DNA from 2 places in the Micromonospora matsumotoense genome. Region 1 is predicted to be linked to the other one. Evidence: riboswitches for the same ligand, from Rfam matches in the RefSeq annotation. Region 1 holds a riboswitch; the other holds the start of a gene.
What was found. A riboswitch is a leader RNA that binds a small molecule or an ion and turns the genes downstream of it on or off. The one in region 1 is predicted to bind thiamine pyrophosphate.
Positions count from the first base shown of each region.

Region 2: another riboswitch for thiamine pyrophosphate. It lies ahead of ACQP1S_RS24775 (ECF transporter S component); the one in region 1 lies ahead of ACQP1S_RS27860 (thiamine phosphate synthase).

Region 1 covers NZ_CP192025.1:6,539,497-6,546,541, reverse strand. The annotation lists gene ACQP1S_RS27865 (ThuA domain-containing protein) at 1-4,717, opposite strand, end outside; TPP riboswitch at 5,055-5,164, shown strand; gene ACQP1S_RS27860 (thiamine phosphate synthase) at 5,159-5,785, shown strand; gene thiO (glycine oxidase ThiO) at 5,779-6,849, shown strand; gene thiS (sulfur carrier protein ThiS) at 6,860-7,045, shown strand, end outside.
Region 2 covers NZ_CP192025.1:5,853,261-5,860,305, reverse strand. The annotation lists gene ACQP1S_RS24780 (ABC transporter ATP-binding protein) at 1-686, opposite strand, end outside; gene ACQP1S_RS24775 (ECF transporter S component) at 720-1,316, opposite strand; TPP riboswitch at 1,392-1,497, opposite strand; gene ACQP1S_RS24770 (alpha/beta fold hydrolase) at 1,609-2,439, shown strand; gene ACQP1S_RS24765 (DUF6328 family protein) at 2,571-3,074, shown strand; gene ACQP1S_RS24760 (hypothetical protein) at 3,196-3,363, opposite strand; gene ACQP1S_RS24755 (cellulose binding domain-containing protein) at 3,624-4,886, shown strand; gene ACQP1S_RS24750 (cellulose binding domain-containing protein) at 5,008-6,498, opposite strand; gene ACQP1S_RS24745 (hypothetical protein) at 6,646-7,045, opposite strand, start outside.

The DNA.
Region 1 (7,045 bases):
GGGTGCCGGAGACGGTGGCCGTGGTCACCGGGGCGGTCGTGTCGGCCGCCTTGGTGGAGAGCCGGAAGTAGTCGAACGAGGCCGTCTTCGAGGTGGCCGCGTTCGCACCGAGGGTGAACAGACCGATCTTCGGGGTGGCCCCGACGGCGGCGTTGGTCACCGTCTCGAACGTCGTCCACTCCTGCCCGTCGGCCGAGTAGGACGCGGTGAAGGTGTCACCGGCCCGGGCCAGCCGCAGGTGCCACACCCCCGAGGTCAGGTTCGAGACCTGGGGCTGCGGGTTCTGCGTCACCCCGGCGAGTTCGCCACGGAACTCGATCCGCCGGGAGGGCGTCTGCCCGGCCTGGTTGTCCACGATGAAGTCCAACTTGACGTAGTTGTCGTCGTCGGCGTGGACGATCAGACCGGCCTGCTGGTACTGCTCGGCCAGGGCACTGCCGTCGACCTTCGTCTCCAGGGTCCAGTCGCCGCTCGGCGCGGTCTGGAGGATGAAGTTCGTCGGCCCGGTGTTGCCGGTGCCGTAGATGTCACCCTTCGGCACGTCGATCTTCAGCGCGCCGTCGGTCACCCGGTAGGCGGCCGGGTCCTCCCGCAGCACCGCGTTCCACCGGCACTTGTCGAGCGTGGTGCCGGTGAACTCGTCCGACGGGCTGACCGGGCCGGCCGGAGCGTCCGGCGAGACCAGGAACGAGTCGAACACCGCGTCCACCACCGGTGCGGTGGTGCCGCCGTTGAGGGCGAGCAGGCCGATCCGCGGGTTGGTGATGCCGGCCAGCGCGGCGGACCGGCCGACCGGGGTGAACGTCGCACCGTCGGTGGAGAACTGTGCGGTCAGGTTGGTGCCGTCGCTGATCAGCCGCAGCCAGATGGTGTCACCGGCGGGTGCGGCCACGGCGTCGGCCGCGTCGTTGCGGGGCGTCGCCGCGGTCTCCCGGATGAACTCCACCTTGCGGGAACCGCCGTAGAGCAGATCCACCTTGGCGTAGTTGTCGTCGTCGCCGTAGATCAGCAGGCCGGCCTGCTGGTAGTCGGCGGTGACGGGCACGGTGACCTTGGTGGTGGCCTGCCAGGCCCCGCTGGGTGCGGGCTGGAGCACCAGGTTGGTCGCGTCGTTACGGGTGCCGTACAGGTCACCCGAGGCGGTGGGCAGTCGCAGCGCCCCGCCGGAGACCGAGTAGAGCTGGTTCTCCCGGACCACCGACCAGCGGTCCTTGTCGAGACTGTTGCCGAGGAACTCGTCCGACCGCGCGCCGAGGCACGAGTTGGTCGGCGCGTCCACCTTGACCGGAACGGTCGCGTAGGACTTGGCGCCCCGCTTGTCCGTCACCGTCAGGGTGGCGGTGAAGGTGCCCGGGGTGGTGTAGGTGTGGGTGGCGTTCAGGGTGGTCGCCGTCCCGCCGTCACCGAAGTCCCAGGCGTACGTCAGCGGGGTGTCGCCCTCGGTGTCGGTGGCCGTGCCGGTGAAGGCGACGGTGACCGGCGCGGTGCCGGTCGCCGGGGTGGCGGTGGCCGTCACCTGCGGCGGAGCGTTGTCGGTGACGCCCCGACCGATGAAGTCCATCCAGTTGACGTTGAACAGCGAACCGGTGCCACCGGCCGGGTCCTTGGCGACGAAGTACAGCACGCCCTCGGCCGCGGCGGTCACCGGTGCGGTCACGTCGACGAACTGCTGCCAGCCGCCCGTGGTGGGCACGGTGGCCGTGGCGACCACTGGGCCGTCGACGGCACCGGCGTGCACGTCGATCCGTCCACCCTGCACCTCGGAGGCCACCCGGAAGCGGATCTGCTCGATCCCGGTCAGGTTGGCCGGGTCGAGCGACCACCAGTCGCCGTCCTCGATGAAGCCGATGCTCTGGCCGCCCCCGGCGGGGTCGGTGGTGGTCTCCTTCTGCACGCCCGGGTCACCGCCGCCGGTGCTGCCCGGGGCACGACCGGTGGCCGTGAAGTACTCGGCCTGCTTGCGCTTGGGCTGGAGGATCTCGATCGCCCGACCGGTCAGCGGGCCGGCACCGCCGGTGCCGCCGTCGTCGGTGTAGGTGGCCTCGAAGACCGCGAAGACGTTCGCCTCCGCGCCGTGGCCGGACGCCAGCGAGGTCTGCACGGTGCCGGTGCAGCCGGTGTGCTGCTCCAGCGGGTGGGCGTGCTCGTCGTGGCCGAGCAGCACCTGCAGCTGCACCCGGTCACAGTCGACGGTGCCGTCCTCCGGGTCGGTCACCTTGATCGTGTACTTGACCTGGTCGCCCCACTCGAAGAAGCCGCCGCTGGGCGGGAACTCGATGGTCACCGTCGGGGCGGTGTTGCCGACCGTCACCGGCACGTTCGCCACCGCGGAACGACCCTTGGGGTTGGTCACGGTGAGCTGCGCGGTGTAGTCGCCGGCCGCGGTGTAGGTGTGGGTGGGGTTCGCCTCGGTGGAGGTCTGCCCGTCGCCGAACTTCCACGCGTAGGTCAGCGTGCCACCGTCCGGGTCACGGGAGCCGGCGCTGGAGAAGTTCACGGTCAGCGGTGCGGCCCCGGAGGTGGGGTCGGCGCTGGCCTCGGCGATCGGCGCGCGGTCACCGGCGGTGTAGTCGATCCGGTAGACCCCGGAGTCGTCGTTGTTACCGCCGAAGCCGGTGCCCCACTCGATCAGGTAGAGCGCGCCGTCCGGACCGAACTCGAAGTCCATCGGGCGGACCATGGACATGCCGGTGAGCAGCTGGTTGATGTCGATCAGCGACTTGCCGTCCGCGCTGACCTGCATCGTGTACATCTTCGACTGGTTCCACTCGCCGAGGAGCGCCTTGCCGTCGTAGTACGCCGGCCACTTGCGGCTCGACGTGCTGTCGGCGTCGTAGCGGTAGACCGGGCCGCCCATCGGGGCGCCGCCGCCGCCGATCTCGGGGAAGCGCGGGTCGCCCGCGTAGCCGTAGTCCACGGTCGCCGCGATGGCCGGCGGCAGGGTGGTCAGGCCGGTGTTGTTGGGCGAGTCGTTCACCGGCGCGGCGCAGTCGAACTTCGCCCCGCTCGGCCCGGACGGGAAGGTGTAGTCGTTGTACGCCTTGTTGTTGCCGGTGCAGTACGGCCAGCCGTAGTTGCCGGCGGTGGCGACGATGTTCCACTCCACCAGGCCCTCGGGGCCGCGGTTCGGGTTGGCCGCCGAGGCGTCCGGCCCGTAGTCCGCGACGTAGAGGGTGTCGGTCTTCTGGTCGACGCCGATCCGGAACGGGTTACGGAAGCCCATGCCGAAGATCTCGGGACGGGTCTTCGCGGTGCCCGGGGCGAACAGGTTCCCCGCCGGGACCGTGTAGGTGCCGTCGTCCTCGGGGTGGATCCGGATCACCTTGCCGCGCAGGTCGTTGGTGTTGCCGGCGCTGCGCTGCGCGTCGTAGTCCTGCCGGCCGGCCCGCTCGTCGATCGGGGTGAACGCGCTCGACTCGAACGGGTTGGTGTTGTCGCCGGTGGCCAGGTAGAGGTTGCCCTGCGAGTCGAAGGTCATGCTGCCGCCGGCGTGGCAACAGGTGTTGCGCTGGGTGTCGACCTGGAGGACGACCTTCTCGGTGGCCTTGTCGATGGTGTCACCGTTGACGGTGAACCGGGACAGGTAGTTGCGGGGGCCACCACCGGCCGGCGCGTAGTACAGGTAGATCCACTTGTTGGTGGCGAAGTCCGGGTCGAGGCGGAGACCGAGCAGGCCGTCCTCGTTGCCGGTGAAGACGTCCAGCCGGACGGCGGTGGCCGTGTTGCCGGTGTCCGGCTTCACGATCTGCACCCGGCCGTCCCGCTCGGCGTAGAACACCCGGCCGTCCGGAGCGATGTCCAGCTCCATCGGGTTGTTGGTGTTGCTGTCGAGGGTGACCTTCTCGAAGTTCGCGGTCTTCGAGGCGCCGCAGTCGGCGTTCTCGACCCCGGCCGCGGTACGGATGCCGCCGAGCAGGTGGGAGAGGAACTCCGGCTCGGTGTACGACGCCTGGGTGTGGCCGCCGCCGGTGTACCAGGACCGGCCGCCGTCGTAGTCCTGGCACCAGGCGGTGGGGTGGTCGGCGCCCATCGCGCCGGCGCCCGGGCTGTAGGACTTCTCGTCCAGGCTGGCCAGCACGTGCACCTTGGCGCGCGGGTTGGTGCGGAAGTTGTACCACTCGTCGAACCGGGACCACTTGTCCGGCAGGTCGGCGGTCGACGGGTGCGCGTGGTCCTCGACCTTGACGGTGGCCTGCTGGTTGGCCGGGTGGCCGGAGAAGTACGCGCCGACCAGGTTGCCGTACCAGGCCCAGTCGTATTCGGTGTCCGAGGCGGCGTGCACGCCGGCGTAGCCGCCGCCGGCCTTGATGTAACGCTCGAACGCGGCCTGTTGGGTGCTGTCGAGCACGTCACCGGTGGTGGAGAGCCAGATCACCGCCTGGTACTTGGCCAGGTTGGTGTCGTTGAAGGCGGCCCCGTCCTCGGTGGTGTCGACGGTGAACCCGTTGTCGGTGCCGAGCTTCTGGATCGCGGTGATGCCGGCCGGGATGGCGTCGTGCCGGAACCCGGCGGTCTTGGAGAAGACCAGGACCGAGAACGGTTCGGCGGCGGCAGCCGCCGCCGGTGCGGGTGCCGGTGCGGCCTGTGGCAGGGCTGCCGCCGCGGGAGCGGCCTGGGCGGCGGTGCCGCCGATCAGGCCGCTGGCGAGTAGGGAGAGGGCCAGTAGACCGGCACCCAGTGGGCCGCGACGGGCGCGGCGATGGCGGGATGGAGACACTCCATGCTCCTTTTGTCCGAGCTGGACAGTGGTGGGGGCATGGGGACGACTCGCCGCAGACCGTCCCCGGTCGGATGGGTGCGGGCCCGCCGAGGTCCGCATCGGTGGCGATCAGGTGTCGACCTCGTCGAGGCCGCGCACCGGAATAATGTCGATCGGTTGAACAAATTAGCGCCGCTGGATTGGTTTCCGGCAAGGCATGAGCATGTAACGATTCGGTATCGTCGACTCGCTTTTCCGGCTTATGTGGAGAGAGGGGGCAAAGGGCAGGGATTGACATGCTTGGATCAAGGTAACACCCCTTGGCGGATCAGCGGATCTGTCGTACGGTCACAGGCACGTGACCCACGGGAGCCCGGTACACCGGGCTGAGAGGGGGGCTGAGAGCCCCCGACCGTCGAACCTGATCCGGATAATGCCGGCGCAGGGAGGAGAGTTGACGTGCCGTCCCTCGGCCGACTGCATCTGATCACCGACACCCGACCCGGGTGCGACCCGCTCGCCGTCCTGCGGGCCGCCCTCCCGGTGGCCCGCGCCGAGCTGGTCGTCCAGGTCCGGGTCACCGACGGGACCACCGACCGGCAGGCGTACGACCTGGCCCGGCGGGTGCGCGCGCTCTGTGCGCCGTACGGGGCGACCTGCCTGGTCAACGACCGGCTGCACGTCGCCCTCGCGGTGCACGCCGACGGCGGCCACGTCGGCGCGGACGACCTGCCCGTCGCGGCGGCCCGTCGGGTCCTCGGCGTCGACGCCGTGCTCGGCGCGACCGCCCGGGAACCCGGGGCCGCCGGCAGGGCGGTCGCCGCCGGGGCCAGCTACCTGGGCGTCGGCCCGTGCCACCGCACCACCACCAAGGCCGGCCTGCCCGACCCGATCGGCCCGGCCGGGATCCGCGCCGTCGCCGAGGCCGTCGCCGTGCCGGTGATCGCCATCGGCGGGGTCACCGTCGCGACGGTGCCGGCGCTGCGGGCCGCCGGGGCGTACGGGGTGGCGGTGGTCGGGGCGCTCTCCACCGCCGCCGACCTGGGCCGGGCCACCGCCGAGCTGATCGCGGCGCTGACGTGCTGACCCGGCCCGACGTCGCCATCGTGGGCGCGGGGCCGGTCGGGTTGGCGATCGCCTGGCGCTGCGCCACCCGGGGCCTGCGGGTGGCCGTGCACGATCCGGCCCCCGGCTCCGGCGCGTCCCGGGTCGCCGCCGGGATGCTCGCCCCGGTCGCCGAGGCGTACTTCGGGGAGCGGGAGCTGACCGGGCTGCTCACCGCATCCGCCGCCCGCTGGCCGGGTTTCGCCGCCGCGCTGGCCGCCGCCACCGGCAGGGAGTTCGGCTACCGCACCGACGGCACCCTCGTCGTCGGGCTGACCGGGGACGACCTGGCCGAGGCGCGTCGGCTCTGGTCGTACCAGCAGGGGTTGGGGCTGCCGATCAGCGCGTTGCGCCCGTCGCAGTTGCGGGACCGCGAACCGGCGCTGACCCCCCGGCTGCGCGGCGGCGCGGTCGCCCCCGGCGACCACCAGGTCGACCCGCGCCGGCTGGTCGACGCGCTGCGGACCGCCGCCGAACGGGCCGGCGCGACCCTGGTCCCCGGCCCGGTGACCCGGCTGGCCGAGCTGGCCACGCCGGTCGTCGTGGTCGCCGCCGGCTGCGGCGCCGCCGCGCTGACCGGGCTGCCGGTCCGCCCGGTCAAGGGCCAGGTGCTGCGGCTGCGCGCGCCCGACCACGGCCCGCCCGGCTTCCGCCACGTCATCCGGGGCTACGCCGACGGCGAGTCGGTCTATCTGGTCCCCCGCGACAGCGGCGAGGTGGTGGTCGGGGCGACCGTCGAGGAGCGCGCCGACACCGAGGTGACCGCCGGGGCGGTGCTGCGCCTGCTCCGCGCCGCCGTCGACCTGGTCCCCGAACTCGCCGAGTACGCGCTGGTGGAGGCGACCGCCGGGCTGCGCCCCGGCACCCCGGACAACGCGCCGATCCTCGGGCCGCTGCCCGGCCGCCCCGGCGTGCTCGCCGCCACCGGCCACCACCGGCACGGCATCGTGCTCACCCCGGTCACCGCCGACCTGATCACCGACCTGATCGTCACCGGCGAGCCGGACCCGCTGCTCACCCCCTTCACCGCCGACCGGTTCCACTGAGGAGGAAGACGTGCGACTGATCGTCAACGGCGTCGGACGCGAGCTGGCCGGCGGCACGACCGTCGCGGACCTCGTCGCCGCGGTCACCGAGCAGCGGCGCGGCCTCGCGGTCGCGGTCAACGGCGAGGTGGTCCCCCGGGGCGGCTGGCCGGCCACCGTGCTGTGCGACGGCGACCGGGTCGAGGTGCTCAGCGCC
Region 2 (7,045 bases), 690 kb from region 1:
TGCGCGGCGAAGACAGCCTCCGGTGGCCCGTCGGCCCGGACCCCGCCACCGGGGGTCAGCACCACCACCCGGTCGACCAGGGCGAGGGCGTCGGCGACCCGGTGTTCGACCAGGACCAGGGTGGTGTCCGGGTCCAGCGCGCCGGCCACCGCCGCGCGCACCAGCTCCGCGCCGGCCGGGTCGAGGTTGGCGGTCGGCTCGTCGAGCAGCAACAACCCGGGCCGCAGCGCCAGGACCCCGGCCAGCGCGAGCCGCTGCTGCTCGCCGCCGGACAGCGCCGCGGTGGGCCGGTCCCGGTGGTACGGGAAGCCCACCCGGCGCAGCGCCTCGTCCACCCGGGGCCAGATCTCGTCGCCGGGCACCCCCCGGTTCTCCAGGCCGAACGCGACGTCGTCACCGCAGCGGGCCATCACCAGCTGGGACTGCGGGTCCTGGAAGACGGTGCCGACCCGTTCGCGGGCCTTGGTCGGGTCGAGGCCGTCGATCTCGACGGTGCCCTCCTGCTCGCCGGAGTCCGCCGGCAGCAGCCCGGCCAGCGCGGCCAGCAGGGTGCTCTTGCCGGCCCCGGACGGCCCCAGCAGCAGCACCCGTTCCCCGTGGTCGATGCGCAGGTCCACCCCGCGTACCGCCCAGGCCCGCCGCCCGGCGTGCCGCCAGCCGAAACCGGCCAGCCTCACACTCGCCACGTCGCCGGCACCTCCATGATCGCCAGGGGAGGGTCAGACCAGGGTGCGGTCACGGCCGGCGGGGAACCGGTCCAGCACCCCGGTCTCGGCCAGCGCGCGGGTCAGGTACCAACCGCCGACCCCGGCGACGACGGCAGCGCTGAGCACGGTCAGCGCCGCGTACGGCAGGCGGTAGCTGACCAGGTCGTACTCGGCGTTCCAGGCGAAGAAGTCGAACACGGCGGCGCTCAGCCCGGTCAGCGCGCCGGCCAGCACCGCCACCGGCAGCCGGAATGACCGGTAGCGGAACGCGGCGAAGGCCAGCTCCGCGCCGAGACCCTGGATCAGCCCCTGTACGATGGTGATCCCGCCCCACTCCGCGCCGAGCAGCGCGGAGACGGTGGCGGCGACGGCCTCGCAGAACAGGGCCGCCCCGGGCTTGCGGATCACCAGGCCGCCGAGGACGGCCGGGACCAGCCAGACGCCGTACATCACGGCCTGACTGGCCGGTGCGGCGGCGAACGCCGGGTCGGCGGCCTTCCAGACCAGGCCCCAGGCCCAGAAGATGACGCCGAAGGCCACGGCGATCACGGCGGCGACCACGATGTCGATCGTGCGCCACCGGTTGCTGTTGGTGGTGGTGTGCGGCATGTCGGTGCTCCCAGTCCAGAGATCGAACCAGGAGAAGACGCACGCCGCGCCCGGCGGCTGCCGGACGGCGGCGCGGCTGGAGGTCGACCGAACTCCCTGCGCTGGCATTACCCAGATCAGGTTCGAGGGTCTGCGGGCGGTGCCCGCACTCTCAGCGCTGTGCGCTCCCCTGTCGGATGTGAAGTTGTCTCGGCAGACGCTAGCACCGACCTGCGCCAACAGCCCAGCAGGTCACGGTTCCCGGCATTCGACGCCCGAGCGGGGCCCCGGGTCGCTGGGTAGGCTGCCGATCATGCGGGTAGCGGCGCGGGGACTGACGTTCGACGTACGGGTCGGTGGGCCCGAGGACGGCGCGGTCGTGCTGCTGCTGCACGGGTTCCCCCAGCACGGCGGGGAGTGGGACGAGGTGGTGCCCGCCCTGCACGCCGCCGGGTTGCGCACCTACGCCCCCGACCAGCGGGGTTACTCGCCCGGGGCCCGGCCCGCCGAGGTGGCCGGCTACCGGCTGCCGGAACTGGTCGCCGACGCGGTGGCGGTGCTGGACGCGCTGGGCGTCGAGGCCGCGCACGTGGTGGGGCACGACTGGGGCGCGATCGTCGCCTGGGCGTTGGCTGCCCGGCACCCGGAGCGGGTACGCACCCTCACCGCGGTCTCGGTGCCCCATCCGGCCGCCTTCGGCCACGCGTTGGCCACCGACCGGCGGCAGCGGGCGCGCTCGTCGTACATGACGTTGTTCCGTCGGGCGGGCCTGGCGGAGCGGGTGCTGCTGGCCTGGCGGGGGGCGGTCCTGCGCCGGCTGCTGGCCGGCGTCGGCGACTCCGCCCGGGTGGCCCGGTATGCCGAGCCGATGCGCCGGCCGGGCGCGTTGACCGGCGGGTTGAACTGGTACCGGGCGATGTCGGGGCGGGACATGAAGGTGGTCGGTCCGGTGACCGTGCCGACCACCTATGTCTGGAGCGACCGGGACTTCGCGATCGGGCGTACCGCCGCGCAGGCATGTGCCCGGCACGTCTCGGGGGACTACCGGTTCGTGGTGCTGGCCGGGGTCACCCACTGGATTCCCGACCGTGCGCCGGGCCCACTGGCCGAGGCGATCCTGGCCCGGGTGCGCGGGACGGCCTGAGCCGATCCGCCGGCCGATCGGCTTGATCGGCGATCATGAGTCGGTTTCGCGCGGTTCCGGATCGGGCACAGGCGTTGCTGCCGACGGGGAGGTGTCCCCGTCGGTCGTACCGTCTTATCCGGAGGTAGCGCGTGTCGAAGGAATCCGAGAAGCAGCGCTGGCAGCGCAACTTCGCCGATCTGCTCCAGGAGCTGCGGGTCGCCCAGACCGGCGTGCAGATCCTCTTCGCCTTCCTGTTGACCCTGCCGTTCAGCAACGGTTTCACCCGGACGAGCGAGTTCCAGCGGGACGTCTACATTCTCGCGTTGCTGTCCGCCGCCGCGGCCACCGCGATGATCATCTCGCCGGTCGCCTTCCACCGGGCGCTGTTCCGCCAGGGCCGCAAGCCGGAGCTGGTCCGCTTCGCCCACCGGATGGCCACCGGCGGCCTGGCCTTCATGCTGGTCGCCATGGTGAGCGCGGTCCTGCTGATCGCTGACTTCGTGCTGGACACCGGGATCGCCGTGGTGCTCACCGTGCTCACCGGCCTGTGGTTCCTGACGTTCTGGGTGATCCTGCCGTTCGTCCGGCGTAACTGGGGTGAGGACGACGTCGACGACGATGATGACGACCCGGTGGTGTTGGCCGGCGACTGACCTCGCCCGTCGGGCGGTGGGGAACGGAGTGGGCCGGGGCCTGCCCGGGCCGACGGTGGTCGGGGTGGGCCCCGCTTCGTGGTGGCCGGGGTCGGGTCTGCGGCCCCTGGCGGCCGGGTCGTCAGCGGGCGATCGCCCAGGCCAGCACGGCCGCCAGGATGAGCCCGTTGAGCAGCGCCAGCACCAGGTACGCCTGCGGCGGGATCTTGCGGCCGCGCCGGACGAAGCTGACCAGCACGGCGGCGTACGCCAGCAGCAGCGCGGCGATGACGATCAGGAAGTAGAGCACCGCACCACCCTAGACGAGGGGGTTCGGCTGCCCGGGGACCGCTCATGATCAGCTACGGCCCGTAGGTGCGTACCCCGGCGTGTCGCGCTGGCGAGCCGTAGCTGATCGACGGCGAACGGGAGAGTCTAGCATCGAGTAATATCGATTGTTGTCTCCTTCCGTCCGGGTGCGCGGCCGGCTCCGCCTTCGTTGCGGGGATCGGGCCGCCGTCCAGGTGGGGGCGGGCGACGCCGGCCCGGCACCACGGACGAGGAGTGGACATGAGAGCAGCGCGACGACGTACCGCCGGACTGGGCGCGATCACGCTGGCGGTCCTCGCGGGCGGGGTGGCGGTCGCGGCCGGGGCCGGGGCCGCGGTGGCGACCGGCTGCCGGGTCGACTACAAGGTCAGCAGCGAGTGGCAGGGCGGCTTCGGCGCGGACGTCACCATCACCAACCTCGGCGACCCGGTCTCCGGCTGGACGCTCACCTGGGCCTTCGCCAGCGGGCAGCGGGTCAGCCAGGCGTGGAACGCCACCGTCACCCAGAACGGGACGGCGGTCAGCGCGAAGGACGCCGGTTACAACGCCGCCATCGCGACCGGGGCCGGCGTCAGCTTCGGCTTCAACGGCGGGTGGACCACCGCCAACCCGGTCCCCACCGCGTTCGCGCTCAACGGGGTGTCGTGCACCGGCGCGACGCCGACCGCCACCCCCTGCCCGCCGCCGTCCACCCCGCCGACCCAGACCCCGACGCCCACCCCGACCCCGACCCGGACGCCCACGCCCACTCCGACGCCCAGCCCGACCCCCTCGGCGCAGCGGCCGGTCACCGTGTGGCTGGCCGGCGACTCCACGGTCGCCAACCCGTCCTCCGGCACCGTCTGCCCGGTCGGCTGGGGCAACCAGTTCGGCCAGTACCTCAACGGCAACGCCACGGTGGTCAACAGCGCGGTCGGCGGGCGCAGCATCCAGACCTGGCTGTACGACCCCAACGTCACCACCACGATGAACGCGGCCGGCGAGTGCGTGATCAACCCGCAGACCTACTCGACCCGCTGGCAGGCCATGCTGAACGCCAGCGGTGGGATGAAGGCCGGCGACTACCTGTTCATCCAGTTCGGCATCAACGACGGCAGCGCCACCTGCAACCGGCACGTCGGGTCGGCCCGCTACAAGGAACTGCTCGGCGTGATGGCCCGCGCGGCCCAGCAGCGCGGCGCGTACCCGGTCTTCCTCACCCCGGCCGCCGCGATCACCTGCTCGGGCAGCACCGCCGTCGGCAACCGGGGCTTCCTCACCGAGACGTTCGACGCGGGGCGGGCCAACAACGTCCCCGTCATCGACCTGCACAAGCTGAGCTACACGGTCTACAACACGCTGCGGCTCTGCCCGAACAACGGCGACTACAACTCGGGCGCGGTGGGGGCGTTCTTCTGCGCCGACCACACCCACTTCGAGACGGCCGGGGCCCGGCAGATCGCCGGTGTGGTCGCCACCGCCCTCCGCAACCAGCAGATCGGCCTCTCGGCCTACCTGCGGTGAGGCGTCCGCCCCGGCCGGGCGGGTGGGAGCGGCTCAGGCCGGGCGGGTGGGACCACCCCGGCCCGGCTGGTGGGAACTGCCCCGGCCGGGCTGCGGTCGGCGCTGCGCAGCGGGCGGCCCGTCAGGAGACCGCGCAGGCGGTGCCGTTGAGGGCGAACCCGGCGGGTCGGCTGTTCGCGCCGGTGGCGTCGGCCAGGAAGCCGAAGCTCACCGTCGCCCCGGCCGCGATCGCGCCGTTCCAGCTGACGTTGGTCACGCGGACGGTGCCGCCGCTCTGCGTGTAGCTGGCGTTCCACGCCTGGCTGACCCGTTGGCCGTCGGCGAACGTCCACTGGAGCGTCCACCCGTCGATCGGGGTGGCGCCGGTGTTGCGGATCGTCACCTCGCCCTGGAAGCCGCCCTGCCACTGCCCGGTGACCGCGTAACCGACGCCGCACCCGGTCCCGCCGGCCGGCGGCGTGGTCACGGGCGGGGTGGTGGGCGGCGCGGTGGTGACCGGTGGCGTGGTGGTGGGCGGCGTGGTGGTGGGGGGTGCGGTGGTGGTCGGTGGGGTGGTGGGGGTCGGCGTCGGGGTGGTGGTCAGCTTCGCGGCGACGATCGGGGCGAGCCGGGCCGTGATCGCCCGGTGGCCGGTGTCGTTCGGGTGCACCGAGTCGCTCAGCCCGTCGGCGGGCAGCCAGCCGGTGGTGTCCACGTAGAACACGTTGCGGTCCCCGCCGCCGGTGACCGCCGTGACGGCGGCGGCGGTCTCCGCGGCGTACCGGCCGCTGAAGGTGCGCAGCGCGAAGATCGCCGCGCGCGGGTACTTGCTCCGCACGGTACGGATGAACGTGGCGTACTGGTTCTGGAAGTCCGCGCCGCTCACCCCGTGGCTGCGGTCGTTGGTGCCCAGGTTGATCACCACGGCGTCCGCCTGGTAACGGGTGAAGTCCCAGGTGGGGCTGGTGGCCGAGTATCCGGTGCGGAGGAACTGGCTGGCCACGCTGACGCAGCCGTCGGCGGTGGCCACCAGGCAACCCCCGCCGTAGCCGAGCTGGGTGTGCTCGGTGCCGAGCTGCTCCCCGGTCAGCCAGCCGTACGCGGTCAGCGCCGTGCGGGACGAGGTGGTGCCGAGGGTGATGGAGTCGCCGACGAACTCGATCAGCCGGGGCCGCACCGCCGCCGGCAGGGTACGCGCGCCCGAGTCGAGGGTCAGCCCCTGGAACACCGCGTCCCCGGTGTACGAGCCGGCGACCACCCGGTACGACACCACCAGCGTGTGGTTGCCGGCGCGCAGCGGGGTCGGGGTCAGGTTCACCGTGCCGCTGACGTTGGTCAGGTACCTGAAGTCAGCCCCGTCGATGCTGTAGTAGAGGTCGATGGCGCGACGTTGCCGCAGCTTGACCGTGGTGCCGGTGAATCCGGTCCGCAGATAGGCGCCGGCCCAGTTCGGCACGTACGCGGTGCTGTTGCTGCGGTCCCAGCGGCCGACGAAGGCGATGTTCGCGTCGGTGGGGGAGCCGTCACCGGTGGCGGCCTGCGCCGACGGTAGGGCGATGAGTGCGGCGGCCAGCATCGCCACCAGGCAGGCTGCCCCGGCCGTGACGATCGACCGACTGCGGGACACGGACATGGATCGCTTCCCTTCCGGGCCGTCCACGCCGACGGCTTCCAGGCTTAAGACATTTATCGTCATCTAAGCCTCTCCGGTGCGGAGGCACAACCGGCGGCGGGCCGGCCCGCCGGTCGCGCCCCGGGCCGGTCGCCGCCCGGCCCGGGCCTAGCGGCCGGTCCGGAGGCCGAGCCGGCGCAGCTCCAGGGCGGCGAGCGCGTCGACGGTGGCGTCGTCGCCGCGCCGCCACGCCTGGGCCACGTCCGGATCGATCCTGGTCAGCCGGCGCAGCGGCTGGCTGGTCAGCGCACGCAGGGCCAGCAGGTCCCTCCCGGCCGGGCCGGCGGCGAGGGCCTTCGCCGAGGCGGCCCGGCGCATCCAGCGCAGCCGCAGCGGCAGCCAGCCGAACAGCACCAGCCCGAGCGGGAACACCAGCACGGCGATGCTCAGTGCCCAGGCGAGCTGGCCGACCAGTTCCTGCTCGTCGCGGCCGACCTCGGCCATCGCCCGGGCGGCGTCGGCGGCCTTGGCGAACGGGCCGGTCAGCTCGTCGCCGACCAGCGGCAGC